2 linked regions of the Pigmentiphaga sp. H8 genome follow. The protein of the gene in region 1 interacts with the protein of each later gene in a pairwise test. Links are inferred from orthologs where the notes say so. Each region holds a gene or a part of one and is shown in the gene's direction. Other genes may lie near its edges. The genes, in order: gyrA and gyrB.

Evidence for each region.
Region 2: the proteins of gyrA (region 1) and gyrB interact in binary tests that used the Escherichia coli proteins (3 or more experiments, as listed by UniProt). The link is inferred for Pigmentiphaga sp. H8 from one-to-one orthologs.

Annotation. Positions count from the first base shown.
Region 1 is NZ_CP033966.1:1,843,532-1,850,670, forward strand. Bases 1,812-5,009 are described here. They hold gyrA (DNA gyrase subunit A), read left to right. Parts: upstream 1,812-2,175; coding sequence 2,176-4,809; downstream 4,810-5,009. Other genes in these bases: EGT29_RS08720 (TRZ/ATZ family hydrolase), read right to left, coding at 1,812-2,024; serC (3-phosphoserine/phosphohydroxythreonine transaminase), read left to right, coding at 4,820-5,009. Outside these bases: outer membrane protein OmpA, read right to left, coding at 1-573; more of EGT29_RS08720, read right to left, coding at 672-1,811; more of serC, read left to right, coding at 5,010-5,950; pheA (prephenate dehydratase), read left to right, coding at 5,943-7,025; EGT29_RS08740 (prephenate dehydrogenase/arogenate dehydrogenase family protein), read left to right, coding at 7,040-7,139. UniProt on the Escherichia coli protein: A type II topoisomerase that negatively supercoils closed circular double-stranded (ds) DNA in an ATP-dependent manner to maintain chromosomes in an underwound state.
Region 2 is NZ_CP033966.1:2,834-19,980, forward strand. Bases 1-3,078 are described here. They hold gyrB (DNA topoisomerase (ATP-hydrolyzing) subunit B), read left to right. Parts: upstream 1-353; coding sequence 354-2,804; downstream 2,805-3,078. Other genes in these bases: dnaN (DNA polymerase III subunit beta), read left to right, coding at 1-85. In the rest of the region: EGT29_RS00020 (ImmA/IrrE family metallo-endopeptidase), read left to right, coding at 3,085-4,206; EGT29_RS00025 (DUF4411 family protein), read left to right, coding at 4,206-4,703; EGT29_RS00030 (LysR family transcriptional regulator), read right to left, coding at 4,809-5,744; EGT29_RS00035 (tripartite tricarboxylate transporter substrate binding protein), read left to right, coding at 5,878-6,870; EGT29_RS00040 (sulfatase-like hydrolase/transferase), read left to right, coding at 6,872-8,317; EGT29_RS00045 (hypothetical protein), read left to right, coding at 8,414-8,665; EGT29_RS00050 (DUF2164 domain-containing protein), read right to left, coding at 8,676-8,951; EGT29_RS00055 (fumarylacetoacetate hydrolase family protein), read right to left, coding at 8,983-9,912; EGT29_RS00060 (IclR family transcriptional regulator), read left to right, coding at 9,966-10,739; EGT29_RS00065 (tripartite tricarboxylate transporter substrate binding protein), read right to left, coding at 10,774-11,742; EGT29_RS00070 (CaiB/BaiF CoA-transferase family protein), read right to left, coding at 11,794-12,993; EGT29_RS00075 (enoyl-CoA hydratase/isomerase family protein), read right to left, coding at 13,006-13,791; EGT29_RS00080 (NADP-dependent isocitrate dehydrogenase), read right to left, coding at 13,924-15,141; EGT29_RS00085 (class II aldolase/adducin family protein), read right to left, coding at 15,152-15,946; transcriptional regulator GcvA, read left to right, coding at 16,101-17,015; EGT29_RS00095 (tripartite tricarboxylate transporter substrate binding protein), read left to right, coding at 17,112-17,147. UniProt on the Escherichia coli protein: DNA gyrase negatively supercoils closed circular double-stranded DNA in an ATP-dependent manner to maintain chromosomes in an underwound state.

The DNA of each region.
Region 1 (7,139 bases):
GTTGTCGGCGATGGGCTGCTTCTCGCCCTTGCCTTCGGTGTAGACGCGGTTGGCTTCGATGCCCTTGCTGACCAGGTAAGCCTTGACAGCTTCGGCACGACGGACCGACAGGCGCTGGTTGTAGGCGTCGGTACCGATCGAGTCGGTGTGGCCGACGGCGATCACGACTTCCAGGTTGATGCCGCGGATCTGGTTGACCAGCTCGTCCAGCTTGACCTTGGCTTCGGGCTTGACGACGGACTTGTCGAAGTCGAAGAAGGCGTCAGCCGAGTAGGTGACCTTCTGGCTGACCGGAACGGGCACGGGGGCCGGTGCCGGGCGGGGAGCGGGGGCGGGAGCCGGGGCAGCGGCAGGCGCAGCGACCTTCAGCGCGCCATCGCAGGACGGATCAGCGGTGGCGGGGGTCCAGAACCCATTGCGCCAGCACAGGCCGTCAGCGCTTTTGACTTGCACGCCGAACGCGGATTGCCAGTTGTCGTTGACCTTACCGGCTTGAGCAGAGGCCACGCCCGAGGCCGTCACGGCAGCGAAGGCGAGCGCCAGAGAGATTCCAATTTTGGAGCGTTTGTTCATGTTTCTCCTCTTAGCTTGAAATGAAACTCGCAGCGAACCCCCGCCGCAACATGGATATACATGCCCAGTATAGCATTGCGGTTGTTCTCTCATGCCACTCACTCCTGGGATAAGTAAGTGTTTGTGCCAGAAATCACACCGGCTGCACGCAAGCGCCACTGCGATAACCGGGACATTATCCTTTCGAGATCGCTTTTTGATGGTGAATTGGTGAGTTGTAGCTTTTTCGCAACTGATTGGCCGCCTACCCAGACCTCTTCCACGTCCTCCCTGCCGGCCGCGTAGACCACGTGGGAAACCGGGTCGAACACCGGCGCCAGCCGGGCGGAATCGAGCCGGATCGCCACCAGGTCGGCGTATTTGCCCAGCGTTATCGAGCCGATCTCGCGGTCCCATCCCAGCGCCTTCGCGCCGCCCAGGGTGGCCGCATGCAGCGCCCGGTGGGCGGGCAGCGCGCGCGCGTCGCCGCTCGCGCCCTTGGCCAGCAGGGCCGCCAGGCGCAGTTCCGACAGCATGTCCAGGCGGTTGTTGCTGGCGGCGCCGTCGGTGCCTATGCCGAGGTTGACGCCGGCCTCGAGCAGGCGGGCGACGGGGGCGAGGCCGCTGGCCAGCTTGAGGTTCGATGCCGGGCAATGGGCCAGGCTGGCGCCATGGGCGGCCAGCAGCGCGATGTCGTCGGCGTCCAGGTGGACGCCATGCACGGCCACCAGGCGGGGGGACAGCAGCCCGAGGTGGGCCAGGCGCTCGGTGGGGCGCATGCCGTGCATGGCCAGCGCCTCGTCCACTTCCTGGCGGGTCTCGTGCAGGTGGATGGCGATGGTCAGGTCGGCCTCTTCGGCCACGGCGGCCAGGTGCCGCAGCATGTCGTCGCCCACGGTGTAGGGGGCGTGGGGGGCCAGCATGAAGCGCAGCCCGGGTTCGCCGCGGTACTTTTCGTGGGCCGCCAGGGCCTGGGCGAGCATCTGCTCGGCGGGGGGCGCGTCGGGAATCTCGAACACCGTGCCGCCCACGGCCGCGCGGATCCCCATCGACAGCGCGGCGCGCGCGACCTCTTCGGGGTAGAAGTACATGTCGGCGCAGCAGGTGGTGCCGCCGGCCAGCATCTCGGCGAAGGCGAGGACGCTGCCGTCGTAGACGAAATCGGCGGACATCAGCTTGCGTTCCATGGGCCAGATGCGTTCCTGCAGCCAGGTCATGAGCGGCAGGTCGTCGCCGGCGCCGCGCAACAGGCTCATGGCCGCGTGCGTATGCAGGTTGACGAAGCCGGGCAGCAGGGCGCAGCCGGACAAGGCCTGTTCGGCGGCGTCCGGATGCCGGCTGCGCAGGACGGCGTGCGGTGCGATGTCGGCGATCCGGCCGTCGCGGACGGCAATGCCGTGGCCGGCCAGGACGGCCTGGTCGGGTTCGACGGGAATCAGCCAGTCGGGAAGCAGCAGGGTGGTCGAGGCCATGGACGGGGCGGGTGGGGGCGGGGCCCTAAGCATAACGCCAGGCCGGGGTGATAAACTCCCAAGCTTCGCCCGCCGTTCGTTCGCAAGCTGTTTTGCCCTCGCGAAATGCCTTGCGAGCGGGATGGACAACACCTCTTGATGCAGCTTGCCCATGGATTCCTTCGCCAAGGAAACACTACCGATCTCTCTTGAAGAGGAAATGCGCCGCAGCTACCTGGATTACGCGATGAGCGTGATCGTCGGCCGCGCCCTTCCCGACGTCAGAGACGGTCTGAAGCCGGTGCACCGGCGCGTGCTGTACGCGATGCACGAACTGAACAACGACTGGAACCGGGCCTACAAGAAATCGGCCCGTATCGTCGGCGATGTCATCGGTAAGTACCACCCGCACGGCGACCAGGCGGTCTACGACACGATCGTGCGCATGGCCCAGCCCTTCTCGCTGCGCTACATGCTGGTCGACGGCCAGGGCAACTTCGGTTCGGTCGACGGCGACGGCGCGGCGGCCATGCGGTACACGGAAATCCGCCTGGCCAAGATCGCGCACGAGCTGCTGGCCGACATCGACCAGGAAACGGTGGATTTCGGGCCCAACTACGACGGCAGCGAGAAAGAACCGCTGTTGCTGCCGGCACGCCTGCCCAACCTGCTGGTCAACGGCAGCTCCGGCATCGCCGTGGGCATGGCCACCAACATCCCGCCGCACAACCTGGCCGAAGTCGTCGACGGCTGCCTGTACTGCCTGCGCAATCCCGAGTGCACGGTGGACGAGCTGATCGAGATCATTCCCGCCCCCGACTTCCCCACGGGCGGCATCATCTATGGCATGTCCGGCGTGCGCGAAGGCTATCGCACCGGCCGTGGCCGCGTGGTGATGCGGGCCAAGACCCATTTCGAGGACGTCGAGAAGGGTGGCCGCCAGGCCATCGTGGTCGACGAGATCCCGTATCAGGTCAACAAGCGTTCGCTGCTCGAGCGCATCGCCGAACTGGTCAACGAGAAGAAGGTCGAGGGCATCTCCGACATCCGCGACGAGTCCGACAAGGACGGCATGCGTGTCGTGATCGAGCTCAAGCGTGGCGAAGTGCCCGAGGTTGTGCTCAACAACCTCTATAAGAACACCCAGCTGCAGGACACCTTCGGGATGAACCTGGTGGCGCTGGTGGAAGGCCAGCCGCGCCTGTTGAACCTGAAGCAGATGGTGGAGTATTTCCTTGCGCACCGCCGCGAGGTCGTGACCCGCCGCACGGTGTTCCAGCTGCGCAAGGCGCGCGAGCGCGGCCACGTGCTCGAAGGCCTGGCCGTGGCGCTGGCCAACATCGACGATTTCATCGCCATCATCAAGGCGGCCCCGACGCCGCCCATCGCCCGCCAGGAATTGATGGCCCGCACCTGGGACTCGTCGCTGGTGCGCGAGATGCTGACGCGCGCCGAGACCGATACGGCCGGCGGCCGCAGCGCCTACCGTCCCGAGGGCCTGCCCGAGGACTTCGGCATGCAGGCCGACGGCCTGTACCGCCTGAGCGATACGCAGGCCCAGGAAATCCTGAACATGCGCCTGCAGCGCCTGACCGGCCTGGAGCAGGACAAGATCGTGGGCGAGTACAAGGACGTGATGGCCAACATCGCCGACCTGCTCGACATCCTGGCCAAGCCCGAGCGCGTGACCACCATCATCGGCGACGAACTGTCGGCCATCAAGGCCGAGTTCGGCACCGACACGAAGGACATCCGCCGTTCGCACATCGAGCTGAACGCCACCGAGCTCGACACCGAGGACCTCATCACCCCGACCGACATGGTGGTGACGCTGTCCCATTCGGGCTACATCAAGAGCCAGCCGCTGTCCGAGTACCGCGCGCAGAAGCGCGGCGGACGGGGCAAGCAGGCCACGGCCACGAAGGAAGACGACTGGATCGACCAGCTCTTCATCGCCAACACGCACGACTCCATCCTGTGCTTCAGCAACCGCGGCCGCGTGTACTGGCTGAAGGTCTGGGAAGTGCCGCAGGGCACCCGCAACTCGCGCGGCCGGCCCATCGTCAACATGTTCCCGTTGTCGGAAGGCGAGAAGATCACGGTGGTGCTGACCGTCAAGGCATACAGCGAGGACCACTACGTCTTCATGGCCACGGCCAAGGGCACGGTCAAGAAGACGCCGCTGTCCGACTTCTCCAATCCGCGCAAGGCCGGGATCATCGCGGTGGACCTGGACGACGGCGACTACCTGATCGGCGCCTCGCTGACCGACGGCAAGCATGACGTGATGCTGTTCTCCGATGCCGGCAAGGCCGTGCGCTTCGACGAGAACGACGTGCGTCCCATGGGCCGCACCGCGCGCGGCGTGCGCGGCATGATGCTGGAGGACTCGCACACGGTGATTTCGCTGCTGGTGGCCGAGAACGAAATCCAGAGCGTGCTGACCGCGACCGAGCACGGCTACGGCAAGCGCACGCCCATCGGCGAATACACCCGCCATGGCCGGGGCACCAAGGGCATGATCGCCATCCAGACGTCCGAGCGCAACGGCAAGGTCGTGGGCGCCGTGCTGGTGGATCCGACCGACGAGATCATGCTGATCACCACCGGCGGCGTGCTGGTGCGCACGCGTGTCAGCGAGATCCGTGAAATGGGCCGGGCCACGCAGGGTGTCACGCTCATCAACATCGACGAGGGCACGCACCTGTCGGGCGTGCAGCGCGTGGTCGAGTCCGATACCGAGGAGCCCGAAGGCGACGGCGCCGACGCCGAACCGCAGGCCCCGTCTTCCAGCGAGGCCGAATAAGGCGGCTGCCATGAATCGACCCTACAACTTCTCGGCCGGTCCGGCCGTCCTTCCCGAGGCCGTGCTGCAACAGGCGGCGGCCGAAATGCTGGATTGGCACGGCAGCGGCATGTCGGTGATGGAGATGAGCCATCGCGGCAAGCACTTCGAGCAGATCTGCGACGAGGCCGAGGCCGACCTGCGCGAACTGCTCTCGGTTCCGGACGACTACGCCGTGCTGTTCCTGCAGGGCGGCGGACTGGGCGAGAACGCCATCGCGCCGATGAACCTGATCGGCCGCCGCGAGGCGCATGCGGCCGACTACGTGGTAAGCGGTTCGTGGTCGGTCAAGTCCTGCGCGGAAGCGCGCCGCTACGGCGACGTGGCCGTGGCCGCCACGTCCGAGCAGGCCGCCGTCGTGGACGGTGCGCAGCAAGGCCCATGGACCTATATGCCGGACCCCGGCTCCTGGCGCGTGCGTCCGCAGGCGAGCTACCTTCACCTGTGCAGCAACGAGACCATCGGCGGCGTGGAGTTCATGGACTGGCCGGACCTGGCCGCGCTGGGCGCGCCCGATACCGCGCTGACCGTGGACGCGTCCTCGCACATCCTGTCGCGGCCGATGGACGTGCGCCGCGCGGGGCTGATCTACGCCGGCGCGCAGAAGAACATCGGGCCGGCCGGCCTGACCATCGTCATCGTCCGCAAGGACCTGCTGGGCCAGGCGCTGCCCATCTGTCCGTCGGCGTTCGACTACGCCATCGTGGCGAAAGAGCGCTCGCGCTTCAACACGCCGCCCACCTACGCGATCTACATCGCCGGCCTGGTGTTCAAGTGGCTCAAGCAGCGCGGGGGCGTGGCGGGCATGGAAACCGCCAACGTGGCCAAGGCCCGACTGCTGTACGACTACCTCGACAGCACCTCGTTCTACCGCAATCCGGTGCACCGGCCCGTCCGCTCGCGCATGAACGTGCCGTTCATGCTGCGCGACGATGCGCTGAACGCGCCGTTCCTGAAGGCGGCCGAAGCCGCGCATCTGCTGCAGCTCAAGGGGCACAAGAGCGTGGGCGGCATGCGCGCGTCCATCTACAACGCGATGTCCATCGAGGGCGTGCGCGCCCTGGTCGACTTCATGAAGGAATTCGAGCGCAGCCATGGATGACGATCTGCAAAAGAAGCTGGGGCCGCTGCGCCAGCGCATCGACGCCATCGACGCCCAGGTGCTCGAACTCCTGTCCGAGCGCGCGCGCACGGCGCAGGCGGTGGGCATGGCCAAGGAGCACCACGCCGGGGCCGTGTTCCGGCCCGAACGCGAGGCCCAGGTCATCCGGCGGCTGCAGGAGCTCAACGCCGGGCCGCTGCCCGGCCAGGCGCTGTCGGCCATCTGGATGGAGATCATGTCGGCGTGCCGCGCGCTGGAGCAGCCCGCCCGCGTCGCCTATCTGGGGCCACAGGGCACCTATTCCGAGCAGGCCGTGCTGGCGCATTTCGGCCACGCGGTCGAGGCCATTTCGTGCGGCACGATCGACGAAGTGTTCCGCTCGGTGGAAACCCGCCGCGCGGACTTCGGCATCGTCCCGCTGGAAAACTCCAACGAAGGCGCGGTCAACCGCACGCTGGACCTGCTGCTGTCCTCGCCGGTGAAGGTGCTGGGCGAGCGTTCGGTCGCCGTGGTGCAGTGCCTGATGACCCAAAGCGGCACGCTGGACGGCGTGAGCGTCATCCGCTCGCATCCGCAGTCGCTGGCGCAGTGCCAGGGCTGGCTGTCCGACCATCATCCCGAGCTGGCCCGGGCGTCGGCGGCCAGCAATGCCGAGGCGGCCCGCCTGGCGTCCGAGGACCCTGCCGTGGCGGCCATCGCCAGCGAGCAGGCGGCGCAGCGCTGGGGGCTCAAGATCGTGGCCTCGGGCATCCAGGACGATCCGCACAACCGCACCCGTTTCCTGGCCATCGGCCATCTCGAGACCACGCCCTCGGGCCGCGACAAGACCAGCCTGATCCTGGCCGTGCCCAACGAAGCGGGCGCGGTCTACCAGATGCTGGCCCCGCTGGCCGAGAACGACGTGTCCATGACGCGCTTCGAGTCCCGCCCGGCCCGCACCGGCCAGTGGGAATACTATTTCTACGTCGATATCGAAGGCCATCGCCAGGACCCCAAGGTCGCCAAGGCGCTGGCCGCGCTGCAGGCGCGCGTGGCGTTCCTCAAGGTGCTGGGGTCGTACCCGGTATCTGCTTGAGCGGAGACGTACCCATGTCGCATCCGGATTCGGCTCGGGAAGCCCCTGGTTCCCCGCAGCCCCTGGTGCCGGTACTCGCGGTGGTGGGCGTGGGGCTGATCGGCGGTTCGTTCG
Region 2 (17,147 bases), 1.8 Mb from region 1 along the record:
CGTGGGCGACGCCAACTCCTCGGCGCTGATCACCTTGCCCGACGACACGGACTTCAAGTATGTCGTGATGCCTATGCGGATATAGGCCCCCCCTACGCGCTTACGCGCGCCCCCAGGGGCGATGCGGGTGGACCGGCGGAGCCGGATCCACCGCATCCCGGGTCTGGGGGGAAGGGGCTTGGTTTGTTGCGCCGGTGCCGGCGTTGCCCCGGATGGGGTGGATTGTTCTTTTTTAGTTTTTTCCTGCAGGGCGGAAGTCGTGCCCGCGCAGTGTGGATGGTTGCATACTCATGACCGAACAGAATACCGCGCCCGATACGGGCGAGATCGATAGCACTCTTGCTGGCAATGCGATGGCCGCGAGCCCGGCGTCCGGTTCGTCGGACAGCTACGGCGCCGACTCCATCAAGATGCTGAAGGGGCTGGAGGCCGTGCGCAAGCGGCCGGGCATGTACATCGGCGATACGTCCGATGGGACAGGCCTGCACCACATGGTGTTCGAGGTCGTGGACAACGCCATCGACGAAGCGCTGGCCGGCTATTGCGACGAGATCATCGTCACGATCCATGCCGACAACTCCATCTCGGTGTCCGACAACGGCCGGGGCATTCCGACCGCCGTGCACAAGGACGACGAATTCCAGCGCAGCGCCGCGGAAATCGTCATGACCGAGCTGCACGCGGGCGGCAAGTTCGACCAGAACTCGTACAAGGTCTCGGGCGGCCTGCACGGCGTGGGCGTGTCCTGCGTGAACGCGCTGTCCGAATGGCTCCGTCTCAGCATCCGGCGCAACGGCGAGCTGCACCAGATGGAGTTCCGCCGCGGCGAACGCGTCGAGCCGCTGAAGGTCAGCGGCAAGACCGACAAGCGTGGCACCCGGGTGCAGTACCTGGCGGACTCGCAGATCTTCGCCAACATCGAATACCACTACGAGATCCTGTCCAAGCGGCTGCGCGAGCTCTCGTTCCTGAACAACGGCGTGCGCATCAAGCTGGTGGACGAGCGCCAGGGCAAGGAAGAGGACTTCGCCTTCAGCGGCGGCGTCAAGGGCTTCGTCGAGTACATCAACCGCGCCAAGACCGTGCTGCATCCCAACGTTTTCGCGGTGGCCACCGAGTCGTCGGCCGGGGGTGTGCCAGTGGGCGTGGAAGTGGCCATGCAGTGGAACGACAGCTACACCGAAAGCGTGCTGTGCTTCACCAACAACATCCCGCAGCGCGACGGCGGCACGCACCTGACCGGCCTGCGCGCGGCGATGACCCGCATCATCAACAAGTACATCGACGAAAACGAACTGGCCAAGAAGGCCAAGGTCGAGACCACCGGCGACGACATGCGCGAGGGCCTGACCTGCGTGCTGTCGGTGAAGGTGCCCGAGCCCAAGTTCAGCAGCCAGACCAAGGACAAGCTGGTCTCCAGCGAAGTGCGCCCCTCGGTCGAGGACGCCGTGGCGCGCAGCCTGGAAAGCTGGCTGCTCGAGAACCCCATCGACGCCAAGGCCCTGTGCGGCAAGATCGTCGAGGCCGCCCGCGCCCGCGAGGCCGCGCGCAAGGCGCGCGAGATGACGCGCCGCAAGGGCGTGCTGGAAGGCGCGGGGCTGCCCGGCAAGCTGGCCGACTGCCAGGAAAAGGATCCGTCCAAGTCCGAGATCTACATTGTCGAGGGCGACTCCGCCGGCGGCTCGGCCAAGCAGGGCCGCGACCGCAAGTTCCAGGCCATCCTGCCGCTGCGCGGCAAGGTGCTGAACGTCGAGAAGGCACGTTTCGACAAGCTGATCAGCAGCGAGCAGATCACCACGCTGATCACCGCGCTGGGCACCAGCATCGGTCCCGACTTCAACATCGACAAGCTGCGCTACCACCGCATCATCATCATGACCGACGCGGACGTGGACGGCGCGCACATCCGCACGCTGCTGCTGACGCTGTTCTACCGCCAGATGCCGCAGCTGATCGAGCACGGTTACGTCTACATCGCCCAGCCGCCGCTGTACAAGGTCAAGGTCGGCCGCGACGAACGCTACCTGAAGGACGACGCCGAAGAAGCCGCCTTCATGCTGGAGCTGTCGCTCAAGGATGCCCGCCTGATCCCGTCGGCCGACGCCCAGCCCATCACCGGCGACGCGTTGAAGGAACTGGCGCGCCAGTACAACCTGGCCGATACCGTGATCGAGCGCCTGTCGCGCTTCGTGGACCTTGCCACGCTGTCGGCCATCGTGCGCGGCTTCGAGGCGGACCTGTCTTCCGTGGACCAGGCCGAGCTGTCGCGCCAGCGCCTGCAGGCCGAGCTGGAAGACCCGTCCATGCCCGGCGTGGTGCAGGTCAAGGTTTCCGTAGACGAGGAAACCCAGCAGTCCAAGCTGGAGATCCATCGCAACCACCACGGCAACATCCGCGTCAGCGTGATCGACCCGCATTTCGTCGAAGGCCCGGACTACAGCGTGCTGCGCAACGCCGCCCAGACCTTCCAGGGCCTGATCGGCCCGGGCGCGAAGATCGAGCGCGGCGAAGGCGACAAGCGCAAGGAACTGCCGGTGGCCGACTTCCGCGAAGCCATGCAATGGATGCGCGCCGAAGCCGAGCGCTCGCTGTCCAAGCAGCGCTACAAGGGCCTGGGCGAGATGAACCCCGGACAGCTGTGGGAGACCACCATGGATCCCACCGTGCGCCGCCTGCTGCGGGTGCAGATCGAGGACGCGATTTCGGCGGACGAGATCTTCACGACGCTGATGGGCGACCACGTCGAGCCGCGCCGCGCGTTCATCGAGACACATGCGCTGATGGCGGGGAATATTGACGTCTGAGTCAGGGCTGCCTTGCGGCGCATCGACCGTCCAGTAAGACAATTCAACGGCCACCTCTGGTGGTCGTTCGTTTTTGTGTTTCGTTTTCAGAAAACTCCTTTTCAGCGCTGGCGAGGCCGTGGTGCGTACCATCTACAACCCACGGCCGACATGGACGGCATGTTTTCCGATGCGAGCGCCGTAGCACCCATATTGCTCCCGCAGTGACCAGCCAGTTGATGTGCGAAACATTGCTGCGATATAAACTCCAACCATGACTCGCGTCTCCATACAACCAATCATGTTCATCTGGGCTCGCCAGCGCGCCCAGATGGATGAGGCTGTGTTGCTGACGCGTTTTCCTCGTCTTATGGAGTGGGAGTCCGGCGCTATCCAGCCCACTTTGCGCCAACTCGAACAGTTCGCGCAGGCTACGCACGCGCCGTTGGGGTATTTCTTCCTTCCCGAGCCTCCGCGAGAGGACTTGCCGATTCCCGATTTTCGGACAATGGGTCGAGATTCGCCACGCCTGACTGCCGATCTACTGGATGTGATTTTCACCTGTCAAACACGACAAACTTGGTATCGGGACGAAGCTCTGGTTAACGGCGAGGAACCACTACCCTTCGTCGCTAGCGTGACGATGGAGACGCCGCCGATGGAAGTGGCGCAACGAATCCGCGAGGTGCTCGGGTTCAGCGTGGAGGCTCGTTCTGAATGTCCGACGTGGGCTGAGGCATTGCGCCTGTTCATTGCGCAGGCGGAGCAAGCGGGCGTGATGGTGATGGTCAGTGGGGTGGTGATGAACAACAACACCCGGCAGCTGGACCCCCGTGAGTTCAGAGGTTTTGCCCTTGCGGATAAGCTGGCACCCTTGGTGTTCATCAACGGGGCGGATAGCAAGGCTGCCCAGATGTTTACGTTGGCGCACGAGCTTGCGCATTTGTGGCTGGGGCAGTCGGCTTTGTCGGATGTTCGGATGTCGGAAGTTTCTGACTATGCTGTGGAGGTGTGGTGCAACCAGGTGGCGGCCGAACTGCTCGTTCCTCAGGCGGGTTTCCTTCATGCGCTTCGCGCCGATGAAGTGCTGGATGCAGCATTGAAGCGTCTGGCACGACATTTCAAGGTCAGCACCTTGGTGCTCTTGCGACGAATGTTGGACGTGGGGTATCTCGATAGAGCAGCGTTCTGGGGGGCTTATCGGGATGAAGAGGCTCGTTTGAAGAATTTGGCTGCGCGCAATGCAGGAGGAGGCGATTTCTATCGAACCACTGTCGCTCGCGTTAGCAAGCGATTTGCTCAGTCCTTGGTCGCAAGCACTCTTGAAGGGCGAACTTTGTACCGGGATGCATTTCGCATGCTTGGCATCGCAAAGTCGGGCACGTTCAACGAGTTAGGTCGAATACTGGGATTTCCGACCTGATGGCCTACCTGCTGGATGCCAACGTCTTCATTCAGGCCAAGAATCTACAGTACGGGTTCGACTTTTGCCCCGCATTTTGGTCTTGGCTTGACCAAACATATGATGCCGGACGGCTCCGCAGCATTCGCCAAGTGGGTGATGAACTGACTGGTGGCGGGGACGAATTGGCCGAGTGGGCCCTGGGTAGGGAGGACGGATTCTTCACGGCCCCAGACGCTGCTGTGCTCACTGCCGCCCAGCACGTAAGCGCATGGGTAGTCCAACAAGGGTATGAGCCTGCGGCTGTGAATACCTTTATGCAGGTAGCGGACTTCTGGTTGGTTGCAGCTGCGTTGACCGGCCCTCATACGCTGGTGACGCACGAAGTGGCGTCAGCATCCGCCAAGAAAATCAAGATTCCTAATGTATGCATTGGACTAGGGGTGGACTTCATGTCTCCCTACCAAATGTTGCGCAGGGAGCAGGCTCGGTTCGTCTTGGGTCCAACGCCAACTTGAGGCTAGGCACCGGACAAAAATCTAAGAGAGATATGCGGTGTTCCACCGGAAAGTCCATCAATCGTGACTGATGTTCTCATCTGTAGTACCTCCGGTTCTCACCCTTCATGCCATCGGGGCTGAGCCGAAACCCGGCGCCCGCGCGCCGTCCATGCCGCGCAGCAATTCCTCCAGCGTGGCGCGCGCCGCCTCTCCCGCCGGGCTCAAGGGCCGCGCGGTGCTCCATACGATGCTGATGCCGCGCTGGATGGCCGGTTCCGCAATGGGGATGAAGGCGATGCCGTCCACCACGGCCGGCGCCGGCCCGATGCGGGGCCGGATCGTATAAAGCTCGCCCTGCCGCATCAGCGCGGTAATCAAGGGGCTGGAACTGGCGTTCAGCACGGGGCGCACCTCGCGGCCCAGGCTGGCCGCGGCGCTGTCGACCAGCCGCCGCAGCCGGTTCGGCGGGATGGACAGGGCCAGCGGATAGGACAAGGCATCCCCCAGCGGCATGGACGCCGGCAGCACCGGGAACGCGTCCGCAGGACCGCAGAAGCAGAACACTTGCTTTCCGCACTCGACCGCATGCAGGCTGGTGTCCGAGCTGCCTTCGGGCAGCACGCCTATGTCGGCCTCGTTGCCCGCCATCCATTTGGTGATGGCATGGCTGTCCCCTTCCAATAGCGTCAACCGCACCCGCGGGTGGCGGTCGCGCATGGCGCCGAACAGGACGGGGCCGAGCTGGTCGGCCAGTGATGTCGGAATGGCCACGATCAGGTCGCCGGCCGGTTCCGTGGCGACGCGCGCCATGGCGGCTTCGGCCTCGGCCACGTCGCGGAAGATGCGCCGCGCATGGGCGATGAGCTGTTCGCCCGCGTTGGTGGGCTGCACGCCGCTGGACGAGCGTTCCAGCAGCGGCGTGCCCAGCGATTCCTCCAGCAGCCGGATCTGCCGGCCCACGGCGGGCTGCGCGCGCAGCAGGCGGGCGGCCGCGCGATTGATGCTGCCTTCTTCCACCACCACCAGGAACGCGCGCAGATGATCGAGATTGAGTGCCACGCAGCGTCTCCAGGCCCGGCCGCTATCTATTTTTTTGAGAAAAGTTCTAAAGGAATTGTACTTCCGCGCCCTTGACGCGCTGAGTAGACTGCCCGGCAACCCGAGGCATGTCAGGCCGCGGAGGGAGGAGGAGATGACTCAACATACCGATCCGGGCCGGCGCCGCGTCCTGGCCATGGCCGCCCGATCCGCCGCGGTGGCCGGGCTGGTGCCGGCCTGCGCGCTGGCGCAGTCCTATCCCTCGCGTCCGGTGCGCCTGCTGGTGCCGGTCAGCGCGGGCGGCGGCACGGACATGATCGCGCGCGTCGTGGCGGACCAGTTGTCGCGGGGCATGAAGCAGCCGTGGGTGGTCGAGAACCAGGGCGGGGCGGGCGGGCAGATCGCCAGCCAGGCCACGGCGCGGGCCGAGCCCGACGGCTACAACTTGATGATCGGCTACGTCAGCACTCACGGCACGCTGCCGGCGCTGCGCAAGGTGCCCTATGACCCGATCCGCGATTTCACGCACATCGCGATGATAGGCGGCGCGCCCAACGTGCTGGTCGCCCAGCCCTCGGGACCCGCCAGCTTCGAGGATTTCCTGGCCGAGGTGCGGGCGCACCCGGGCAAGGCGAGCTATGCCTCGGCCGGCGTGGGCACGATCACCCATCTGGTGTTCGAGGGGCTGAAACTGGCCACGAACACGTCCGTCCTGCACGTGCCCTATCGCGGCATCGCGCCGGGCATCAACGACATGGTGGCGGGCCAGGTGCAATATGCGATGCCGGGCCTGGCGGGCGTGCTGCCCTACATCCGCGCGGGCAAGCTGCGCGCGCTGGCGGTGACCGGACCGGACCGCCATCCGCTCTTGCCCGAGGTGCGCACGCTGAAGGAAATCGGCATTCCCCATTTCGAGGCCGTGCAGTGGGTGGGCATCATGGGACCGGCTCATCTGCCGCCGGCCGTGGTGCGGGACCTGTCGGCCGCCGTGGCCCAGGTGCTGGGCCGCAAGGAAACCGCGGACAAGCTCGCCGGCGAGGGCATACGCGTCATGCCCATGTCGCAGCAGGATTTCTCCGCCTACGTCGTCGCCGACCTGACCCGGTGGCGCACGATCGTCAAGGAACGCGGGTTGCAGGAGACATGAGATGAAGCAGGGATCCCGCCGTATCGCCATCGTCGTCATGTCCGACGAACATTCGGGGGCCGCGCTGTCGTGCGCGGGCCATCCGTGGATCCGCACGCCGCACCTGGACCGCTTCGCGGCCGCCAACACCCGGTTCGCGTCGGCCTATACCAATTCCCCCATCTGCATCCCCGCGCGCGCCTCGTTCACCACGGGCCGCTACACCCACGAGACGCGCAACTGGGACAACGCCCTGCCCTACACCGGCCAGCAGCCGGGCTGGACCCACAGATTGCGCGATGCCGGCGTGGACGTGACGTCCATCGGCAAACTGCACTTTCGCAACGAGACCGACGACACCGGCTTCACCCGCCAGATCCTGCCCATGCACGTGGTGAACGGCGTGGGGGACCTGCTGGGCGCGGTGCGCGATCCGCTGCCGGTGCGGCACAAGACGCGCGCGCTGGCCGAGGAGATCGGCATCGGCGAAAGCAGCTATACCCGCTATGACCGGGCCATCGCGCAGGCATCGACGAAATGGATACGCGAGCATGCGCGGGATGACGGCTGGGTCCTGTTCGCTTCGTTCGTGGCGCCCCATTTCCCGCTGATCGCCCCGGAAGCGTTCGCCTCGGCCTACCGGCTGGACGACATCCCGCTGCCCAAGCTTTCGCGGGCGGCCGACCGGGTGGACCATCCCTGGATCGCCGCGCTGCGGACCTGCTTTCCGCACGACAGCTTCTTCGACGACGAGCTGCGGCGCCGCGCCCTGCTGAGCTACGGCGGGCTGTGCTCGTTCATGGACTGGCACTTCGCGCAGATCTGCCAGGCCATCGAGGAATCGGGGCTGGCCGACGAGGCGCTGGTCATCTACACCAGCGACCATGGCGACAACATGGGCGCGCGGGCCCTGTGGGGCAAGTCCACGCTGTACGAGGAAGCGGCGCGGGTGCCCATGCTGCTGCGGGCGCCGGGCCGCTCGACGCGCAACATCGTCGGCACGCACGTGTCGCTGGTGGACGTGGGCGCCACGCTGCTGGCCTGGATGGGCGTGGAGGCGCCCGCCGACCTGCCGGGCCGGTCCCTGGTCGACCTGGCGCGGGCGCCGGACGATCCGGCGCGCCCGGTGTTCTCGGAATACCATGCGGCGGGCGCGGCCACCGGCGCCTACATGCTGCGGCAGGACCGGTGGAAGCTGATCCATTACGTGGACATGGCACCCCAGTTGTTCGACCTGGTCGCGGATCCCGAGGAGCGGATCGATCTCGTCCCGGGCGGGCGGCATGCGCATGTGGTGGACGAACTGACCGCGGCGCTGCGGCGGATCGTCGATCCCGAGGCGCAGGATCGCATCGCCAAGGCCGACCAGCATGCGTTGATCGAAGCCCACGGCGGCCGCGAAGCGGTGGTGCGGCGCGGAGGATTCGGTGCCACGCCGGCGCCGGGCGTGGACGCGAAGTTCGCCTGAAGACAGGGTCGCCCTTCCGGACAGTCCATCCAGCAAGGCGGGGTTTATCCGGCGCCTGGCTTGCCTTATGCTGGCGTTACCCCAATCGAGGCCCCCATGCGCACCCTGATCCTCATCGCCGTCGGACTGATCCTGGCCATCGCGCTGCTGCGCCTGGCCCCCTTGCCGCATCGCACCCGGACCGCGAGCCTCTTTACGCTGGCCTGGCTGGGCGTATCGGCCTGGAACCTGCGTACCGGCTTGTCCCACGGCTATACCCTGGCCGAAGAACTGCCCATCCACGTGGCGCTGTTCGGCATCCCGGCGCTGGCGGCCTGGGGGCTGTGGTGGTGGGCGCGCCGCGGGTAAGGCGCGAGCGCTAGCGGCGCCCCTTGCCCGCCTGGTCGTACTTGCGCCAGTAGGCGAACTCTTCCTCGTGGACCTCGAGGTCGATCTCCGACAGGCGTACCTGCAACCGCTCCTGCACGTCCGCGACCGCCTGGTTGTAGATCGCGGGCCCGATCTCTTCGACGAAGAAGGCGAGCAGCCCGCCGGCGGCGACGTTGCCGATGGGCTCCTCCATGTTCTGGTCGAAGTAGCGCTGGATCGAGGCGATGGCAGTGGTCCGGACTTGCTTGTCGAGTTCGATGGTCATGTCGGCTTTCTGGCGAGGGATGCCGGGCCGTTCAATTTATCACCTCCTCCACCCGGTTCACCAACTTCCCGATCTTCTCGATCTCGCATTCGATCACGTCGCCGTCCTTGAGCCACTGGCGCGGGTTCATCGCATAGCCGACGCCCGAGGGCGTACCGGTGGCGATCACGTCGCCCGGTTCCAGCGTCAGCCCCGAGGACAGCGACGCGATGCTGCGCGGGATGGAGAAGATCATCGCACCGGTGCTGGCGTCCTGGCGCTGCTCGCCGTTGACCTTGAGCGAGATGCGCAGCGCGTGGGGATCGCCGACGGCCTCGGGCGAGACGATCCAGGGGCCGAAGGGGCAGCTGCCGTCGATGGCCTTGCCCTTGAACCACTGGTCGTGGCGCTTCTGCAGGTCGCGGGCGCTGATGTCGTTGAGGATGGTATAGCCGAAGATGTGGCCGGGGGCGTCGGCTTCGGCGATGTCGCGGCCGCCCTGGCCGATCACGACGGCGAGTTCGACCTCGTAGTCCAGGCGGCGGGTGACGCGCTGGTCGTAGCGGACGGCGCCTTCGTGCGGGACGATGGCGGTCCAGGGCTTGGTGAAGAACTGCGGATGCTCGGGCACGTCGGTATCGAGATTGCGCGAGGCGTTATCTTCCTGGATGTGCTCCCTATAATTGCGGCCCAGGCAGAAGATGTTCTTGGGCGGACGCGGAATGGGCGCCAGCAGGCGGTAGCTGCCGGGCGAAACCGGGTGGGCGTCGGCGACGGCGGCGATGTCGCGGCACCAGGCCCAGGTGGCGGCGCCGCCGGCGGCCAGGTCGATCATGGTCAGGCGGCCGGTCTCGGGCCACGGGAAGGGCAGCGTGGCGCGCGGGGCGGCCTGGGCGAAGGCCTGGAGGTCGCAGATGCGGCCGTCGTCCAGGAAGAGTGCGGGCAGCGGGCGGCCGCCGAGTTCAATGGTGGCGAGTTTCATGGTTCGTTCCTGGCTGAAAGAATGCGGGTAGGCGCAACGATGGAGGCAAGGACATGGCGCCCAAGGTCAAGTCGGCCCAACGGGCCATAGAGATTCTGGAATTCTTCGCGCGGCGCAAGGCGCCCGCGACACTGAGCGAGATCGCGGCGGCGCTGGACTATCCGGCCTCGAGCACCCTGGCCCTGCTGCGCACGCTGAGCGAGATGGGCTATCTCGATCACTCGTCCAGCGAGCGGACCTTCGTGCCGACGGTGAAGGCGGCGCTGCTGGGCATCTGGGTCAACGATGCGCTGATGGCCGACGGTACGATCGCCCGCCTGATGTACCAGATGCGCGAGGAAACCGGCGGCACGCCCACGCTGGGCATACAGAGCGGCCACCACGTGCAGTACATCCACGTGGTGCGCGGCCCGGATGCCCTGCACCGGCGCGACGTGGCGCCGGGCACGCTGCGGCCGCTGCTGCGGTCGGCCATGGGCACCGTGCTGCTGTCGCTCAAGCCGCCTTCCGAGCTGTGGGCGCTGGTCAACCAGATCAACGCGCACGAACCGCCGGAGCACCGGGTGTCGATGGCGGAACTGGGCAAGCGCATCCAGCAGTACCGCGAAAGCGGCTATGCCTACAGCGAAGGCGTATCGACGCCGGGGGCCGGCATCATCACGACGTTGCTGGCCGCGCCGGCCCACCAGCCGCCAATGGCCCTGGGCATAGGCGCGAGCCTCGTGGCGCTGCGCGCCAAGAAGCTCGATTTCCTGAAGGCGCTGCAGCGGGTGGTGGAGCTTCATCGCAAGCATATGGAGGCCTTGCCGGACAAGTTCGGACACTGAGCAGAGCGCGCGTGCCGCACCGGTCCGGCCGTTTTCATTGCGCGACCAGCCCGGCTTTGTCGGCAACCGTGCGCAGCGTCGCGATTTCCTTCACGTTGAAGGCGCGCATCTGCTCGGGATCGCGCTTGAGCAGTTCGGAGCCGCCCTTTTCCGCGAACTCCTGCACCGGCCTGGAATCAAGCACCTCCTTCATGGTGTCGGCCAGGCGCCGCGTGATCGCGTCGCTGACTTCCGTGCGCGCCATCAACGCCGACCAGCCATAGATGGCGTAGTCGGGATAGCCGCTTTCGCGGATGGTGGGCACGTCCGGGAACTCGACGTGGCGTTTTTCGCCGGTGACCGCGAGGATGCGCAGCTTGGCGGCCTTGGCCGAAGGCGCCAGCGAGGCCACGCCGTCCATCGCCACGTCGATCTGCCCGCCGATCAGGTCGGTGTTCATCTGGCTGGTCGACTTGTACGAGATGGGCGTGAAGCGGATGCCGGCGATGCTGGAGAACCATTCGGTGGCCAGGCGGTAGCCCCAGGCGAAATTGCCGAAGTTCAGCTTCTCGGGTTGCGCCTTGGCCGCGGCGACGAGGTCGGCCAGTGTCTTGTACGGCGAGTTGGCCGGCACGGCGATGCCCAGCATGCTGCGGGTGACGCCCGAGATGGGCTTGAAGTCCTTGAGCGGATCGTAGGGCAGGTCCTTGACGAGAATGGGGTTGACCGACAGGTTGGTCCAGCTGCCCAGTACCAGGGTGTAGCCGTCGGCCGGCGCGTTCTTGGCCGCCATGATGCCGATGCGGCCGTCGGCGCCGGGCATGTTGTCCACGGTCACCGCCTGGCCGAGCCGGGTGGCGAGCTGCTGCGCGACGATGCGGCCGGAGTTGTCGCTGGTGCTGCCGGGCGCGAAGGGCACGATCAGGCGGATCGGCTGGGTGGGATAGGCGGCGTCGCGCGCCTGCGCGGCCGAGGCCGAAAGGACCAGTGCGCACAGGGCGCCGGCAAGATGCATGATCTTCATGGGTGGGTCTCCTTGGGATTATTGTCGTACCCGGGTTCGCCCCGGATGGCGTCAGGATCTCGCCTGGGCATCCTCGCGGTGCAGGAAGGCGGCGATCTGTTCGGGCGTGCGGCCCAGGCCGGCCAGGATCTCCGCCGTGTGCTGGCCCAGTGCCGGCGGCGGCGCGTTCAGGCCCGGGCCGTCGTGTTCGTAGCAAAAGCCCGCGTTCAGCACGCGCAGCGCCTGGGCGCCGGCCGGGATGGACAGCAGCAATTGCCGGTCGTCCAGGTGCGGCTGCGCCAGCGCCTCGGGCAGTTCGCGCACTTCGCCGGCCGGCACGCCGGCCGCGTTGAGCAGGGCCGCCCACTCGGCGGCGCCGCGGCCGGCCAGCGCCTGGCGGACCTCATGCTGCAAGGCCTCGCCATGGGCGACCCGCGTGCCGCGGTCCTGGAAGCGCGGATCGGCGATCAGGTCCTCGCGTTCGATCACGCGGCACAGCCGCTCGAACTGGTCCTGGCGGACCGCGCCCAGCGTCAGGTGCCCGGCCGCGGTGGGGAAGGTGTCGGCGGTGGGCGACATGCTGTAGCCGCGGTTGCCCTGCTTGGCGGGCCGCTTGCCGGTCAGCAGGTGCGGGCCGGCCATCGAGATCATCAGCACCAGCGCGGCGTCGTACATGGCCACGTCCACCTGCTGCGCCTGGCCGTCGCGGCCGCGCTGCAGCAGGGCCGAGACGATGGCGAAGGCGGCCAGCAGGCCCGAATAGGTGTCGACCGCCGGATAGCCGATGCGGATCGGCGGGGTGCCCGGTTCGCCGCTCAGGCTCATCATGCCCGAGGTGCTCTGGATGATCTGGTCGATCGCGGGCTGGTGGCGGAGCTCGCCGCGCTGGCCGTAGCCCGAGATCGAGCAGAAGACGATGCGCGGGTTGAGGGCCTTGCAGGCCTCGTAGCCCAGGCCCAGGCGGTCCATGACGCCGGGCCGGAAATTCTCGGTCACGACGTCGGCGCCGGCGATCAGCTCGCGCGCGACCGCCACGTCGGCGTCGCGCTTGAGATCGAGCACGACGGATTTCTTGCCCGAGTTGACCGACGCGAACGACGGTCCCATGCCGTCGGCATACTGGATGCCGCCGTAGTTGCGCATGGTGTCGCCGGCGGCCGATTCGATCTTGATGACCTCGGCACCGAGCAGGCGCAGGAAGTTGGTGGCGATGGGCCCCGACAGCACGTGCGTGAAGTCGACGACCCGGTAGCCTTGCAAGGGTTGAGGCACGGTCGGGTTCTCCTACTCGGCGACGCGGGGGAATTGCCCGGTGAAGACCGGCTTGCGGCGTTCGTTGAAGGCGCGCTTGGCCTCGCGGCCGTCGGGCGTCAGGCCCAGGTAGCGCTGCATCGGCGCGCCGGCCTCCATGTGGTTGCTGAAACCGGCCATGTCCAGCAGCAGGTTGGTCGCGCTCTTGGTGTAGCGGATGGCCAGCGGCGGCAGCTCGGCCAGCGCGGTCGCCAGTTCGTCCACGGTGGCATCGAAGTCCGCCGCCGGCACGCAGCGGTTGATCAGGCCCCATTCCAGCGCCTGCGGCGCGGGCAGGCGTCCGCCCAGCAGCGACAGCTCCAGCGAGCGGGCGCGGCCGATGGTGAACAGGAAGGCGCCGCCGCTATGGTTGCCGGCCTGGATCTCGCGCATCTGGAAGAAGGCGGTGTCGACGGCGACCACCAGGTCGCAGGACGTGGCCAGGTAGGCGCCGCCGCCGATGGCCGGACCGTTCACCGCCGCCACCACGGGCTTGGCGTTGCGCTGGATGCGCTGCCGGGCGGCCACGTTCCAGCGGCCGTAGGCGTCGATGGCCTGGGGATCGGCCTGGGCGGTGAAGCGCAGGTCCTGGCCGGCGCTGAAGATGTCGCCGGCGCCGGTCAGGATGGCGCAGCGGCAAGCCGGGTCGGCCTCGACCTCGTCGAAGGCAGCGACCAGTTCCTGGAAGGTCTGGAGATCGTGGGCGTTCTTGGCGTCGGGGCGGTCGATGACGACCCGCCAGATGGGGCCTGGTCTGTCTATCCTGATGTGCTGGGGCATGGTGTCTCCTGTCGTGGCCGCATGCATCGAATGCGGCGGATTATCTCGACGGGAAACACGGGGTAGACGCTGCTTTCACCCATGTGAAAGCGATTTCACGTATGTGAAAAACAAGGGGGTGTAACGGGAGCCTCAGGCGGCAAGCTCCTGGTGCAGCGTGGCCGCGACGCGTTCGAGAAAGGGGCGCGTGTTCAGCCAGGGCTGGTCCGGGTGCACGAGGGCCGCCAGGTCCCGGGTCATGAAGCCCGCCTCCACGGTCGCGGTGCAGGATCGTTCCAGCGCGGCGGCGAAGGCGGCCAGATCGGGCGTGCCGTCCAGTTCCGCGCGCTGCCGCAGCCCGCGCGCCCAGGCGTAGATGGAGGCGATGGGATTGGTCGAGGTTGCCCGGCCGGCCTGGTGCTCGCGATAGTGGCGCGTGACCGTGCCATGGGCGGCCTCCGCCTCGAAGGCCCGCCCGTCGGGCGTGATCAGCACCGATGCCATGAGGCCGAGGGACCCGTAGCCCTGGGCGACGGCGTCCGATTGCACGTCGCCGTCATAGTTCTTGCACGCCCAGATGTAGCCGCCCCGCCACCGGAGCGCGCTGGCCACCATGTCGTCGATCAATCGATGCTCGTAGGCCAGGCCGGCCGCGCGATAGGCCGATGCGAACTCGCTTTCGAAGATCTCCTGGAACAGGGCGGAGAAGCGCCCATCGTAGGTTTTGATGATGGTGTGCTTGGTCGACAGGTAGACGGGGTAGCGCCGCTGGAGCCCGTAGCGGAACACGGCGCGCGCGAAGCCGGCGATCGAGGCGTCGAGGTTGTGCATGGCCATGGCGATGCCCGGTCCGTCGGTGCGGCAGACTTCGCGCTCCAGCGCGGGTCCGCCGTCGTCGGGCGTGAAGCGCATGCTGAGCGTGCCGGGCCCCGGCAGTTCGAGCTGGCTGGCGCTGGAGTGGTCGCCGTAGGCGTGGCGGGCGATGACGATGGGCTGGTCCCAGTGCGGCACGAGGCGGGGAATGTTGGCGCAGCAGATGGGCTCGCGCAATACCGTGCCGTTCAGGATGTTGCGCAGGGTGGCGTTGGGACTGGGCAGCATGGCGGGCGAGCCGAATTCGCGCATGCGTGCCGCGTCGTGCGTGATCGTCGCGCACTTGACCGCCACGCCGTGGCGCAGCGTGGCGTGCGCGGCGTCCAGCGTCACCTGGTCGCGCGTCGCGTCGCGATTGCGCAGGCCGAGATCGAAGTACTGCAGTTCGCCATCGACGTGAGGCAGGATCAGCGCTTCCTTGATCCAGGCCCAGATGACGCGGGTCATTTCATCGCCATCGATCTCGACGATGGGATGACGAAAGGTGATCTTGCGCATGCGGTCTGGCTCAGCGGTCGTGGCGCGGGAAGCCCCCGGGTTCGGCGTCCAGCCAGCGCAGCATCGCATGCCATTCCAGTTCGCCGTAGGGCCGGCGCGTGCCGGGCTGGTAGAGATGCGCGGAGCGCGCCAGGACCTCTTCCGACGGAATGCGGATCTGCCCGATGCCGCCCGCCATGGCGTCGACCTGGGCACGGCAGGCCATCTCGAGCTGGTACATGAGGTTGAACGCCTGCGCGATCGACGGCGCACAGACCAGCAGGCCGTGGTTGCGCAGGATCATGGCGTTGTGCGGGCCGAGATCGGCGATCAGGCGCGCCTGTTCCGCCAGGTCGACGGCCGGACCCTCGAACGCGTGTTCGGCGATGTGCCCGTGGAAGCGCGAAGCCGTCTGGGTGATGGGCAGCAGGCCGCAGTCCATGGCGGACACCGCCATGCCCGCGCGGGTATGGGTATGGATGATGCAGTGCACGTCGGGCCGCGCCCGATGGATGCAGCCGTGGATCACGTAGCCGGACCGGTTGATGCCGTACGCGGTGGCCGGACTGCGATGGACGTGGCCGCCGTAGTCGATCTCCACGAGGCTGGACGCGGTGATCTCCTTGTACAGCAGCCCGTAGAGATTGATCAGCAGGCGCTCGTGCTTGCCCGGGATCTGCGCGGTGATGTGGTTGTAGATCATGTCCGTCATGCCGTACCGGTCCATCAACCGGTAGCACGCGGCCAGGTCCGTGCGGGTGTGCCATTCGGCGGCGTCGACCGTGTCTTTGATCGATGGGAAATCGGTGGAGTAGTCTGGGTTCACGCAATGCTCCTGCTTCCGCCGCACAGACGGATGATGTAGTCTGCCGCGACGCGTCCGCGGCAGCCGGCCGGATCATCTTAAGGCGGCCATCCCGCCTGCCGCCATCCAAAATACTTCATCCAGTTTTTAGAAAAACTAATGCTGGAGCGTGGCCATGAACCCTCAGCTTCCTCCCTTGAATCCGCTGCGTGTGTTCGAGAGCGCGGCGCGCCACCTGAGCTTCACCGAGGCGGCCGCCGAACTGCACATCACGCCGGGCGCCGTCAGCCACCAGATCAAGGCGCTGGAGACCTGGCTGGGATTCGCGCTGTTCGACCGCACCGAGCGGCCGCCCCGGCTGACGCGCGGCGGCGAGGTCTACGCGAAGGGGCTCAGCGTCGCGTTCGGACAGATCGTGCGCGCCACGCAGGAACTGGTGGCCTCGGGCTCGGCGCAGGTCTTGACGGTAAGAGGGCATACGACCTTTTTCCTGCGCTGGCTGATTCCGCTGCTGCCCGCCTTCCAGCATGCTCATCCGACGATCAAGATCCGTCTGGCAGCCAGCGTGGACGCGGTCGATTTCCGCCGCGACACCGTGGACGTCGGCATCCTGTACGGCGACGGGCCATGGGAGGGGCTGCGCGGCGATCTGTTGTTCAGCGATGCGCTGACGCCCGTCATGGCGCCGGCACTGGCGGCTACCCTGCCCGCCCAAGCCAGCACCGCGGCCTTGCTCAAGCTGCCGCTGCTGCATTCGAACCGGCGGCCGCAGCACTGGCCCGACTGGATCGCCGCGGCGGGCGCGGCAAGAAAGGTCTCGGCCGGCGATGTCTACTACGAAGACCTGAGCGTGATCTACCAATGCGCCATACAAGGGCTGGGCGTCGCGCTGGGCCAGCTTCGCTACGTGGCCAGGGACCTCGAACAAGGCGTGCTGGTGGCGCCGCATCCCTTCGTGCTGCGCCGCCCGCGCGGCTATCACCTGGTCTGTCCGCAGGCGCGTGCCGACGACGCGAAGATCCGCGCCTTCCGCGAATGGCTCGTGGCCTGCGGCGCCGCCCAGTCGTTAGAAAAGTTCAAGGCCGAGTGAGAAATACTGGTTTGTGCGCGGTGGCGGGCCCCTTCTACGATCAGCGGCAATTCGACGGTCTCCCAAGCAGGGGCCGCCGGCGTTCAAGGAGACCTCATGCCGTATTCCGCCAGGATCACGTCTGCTTTCCCG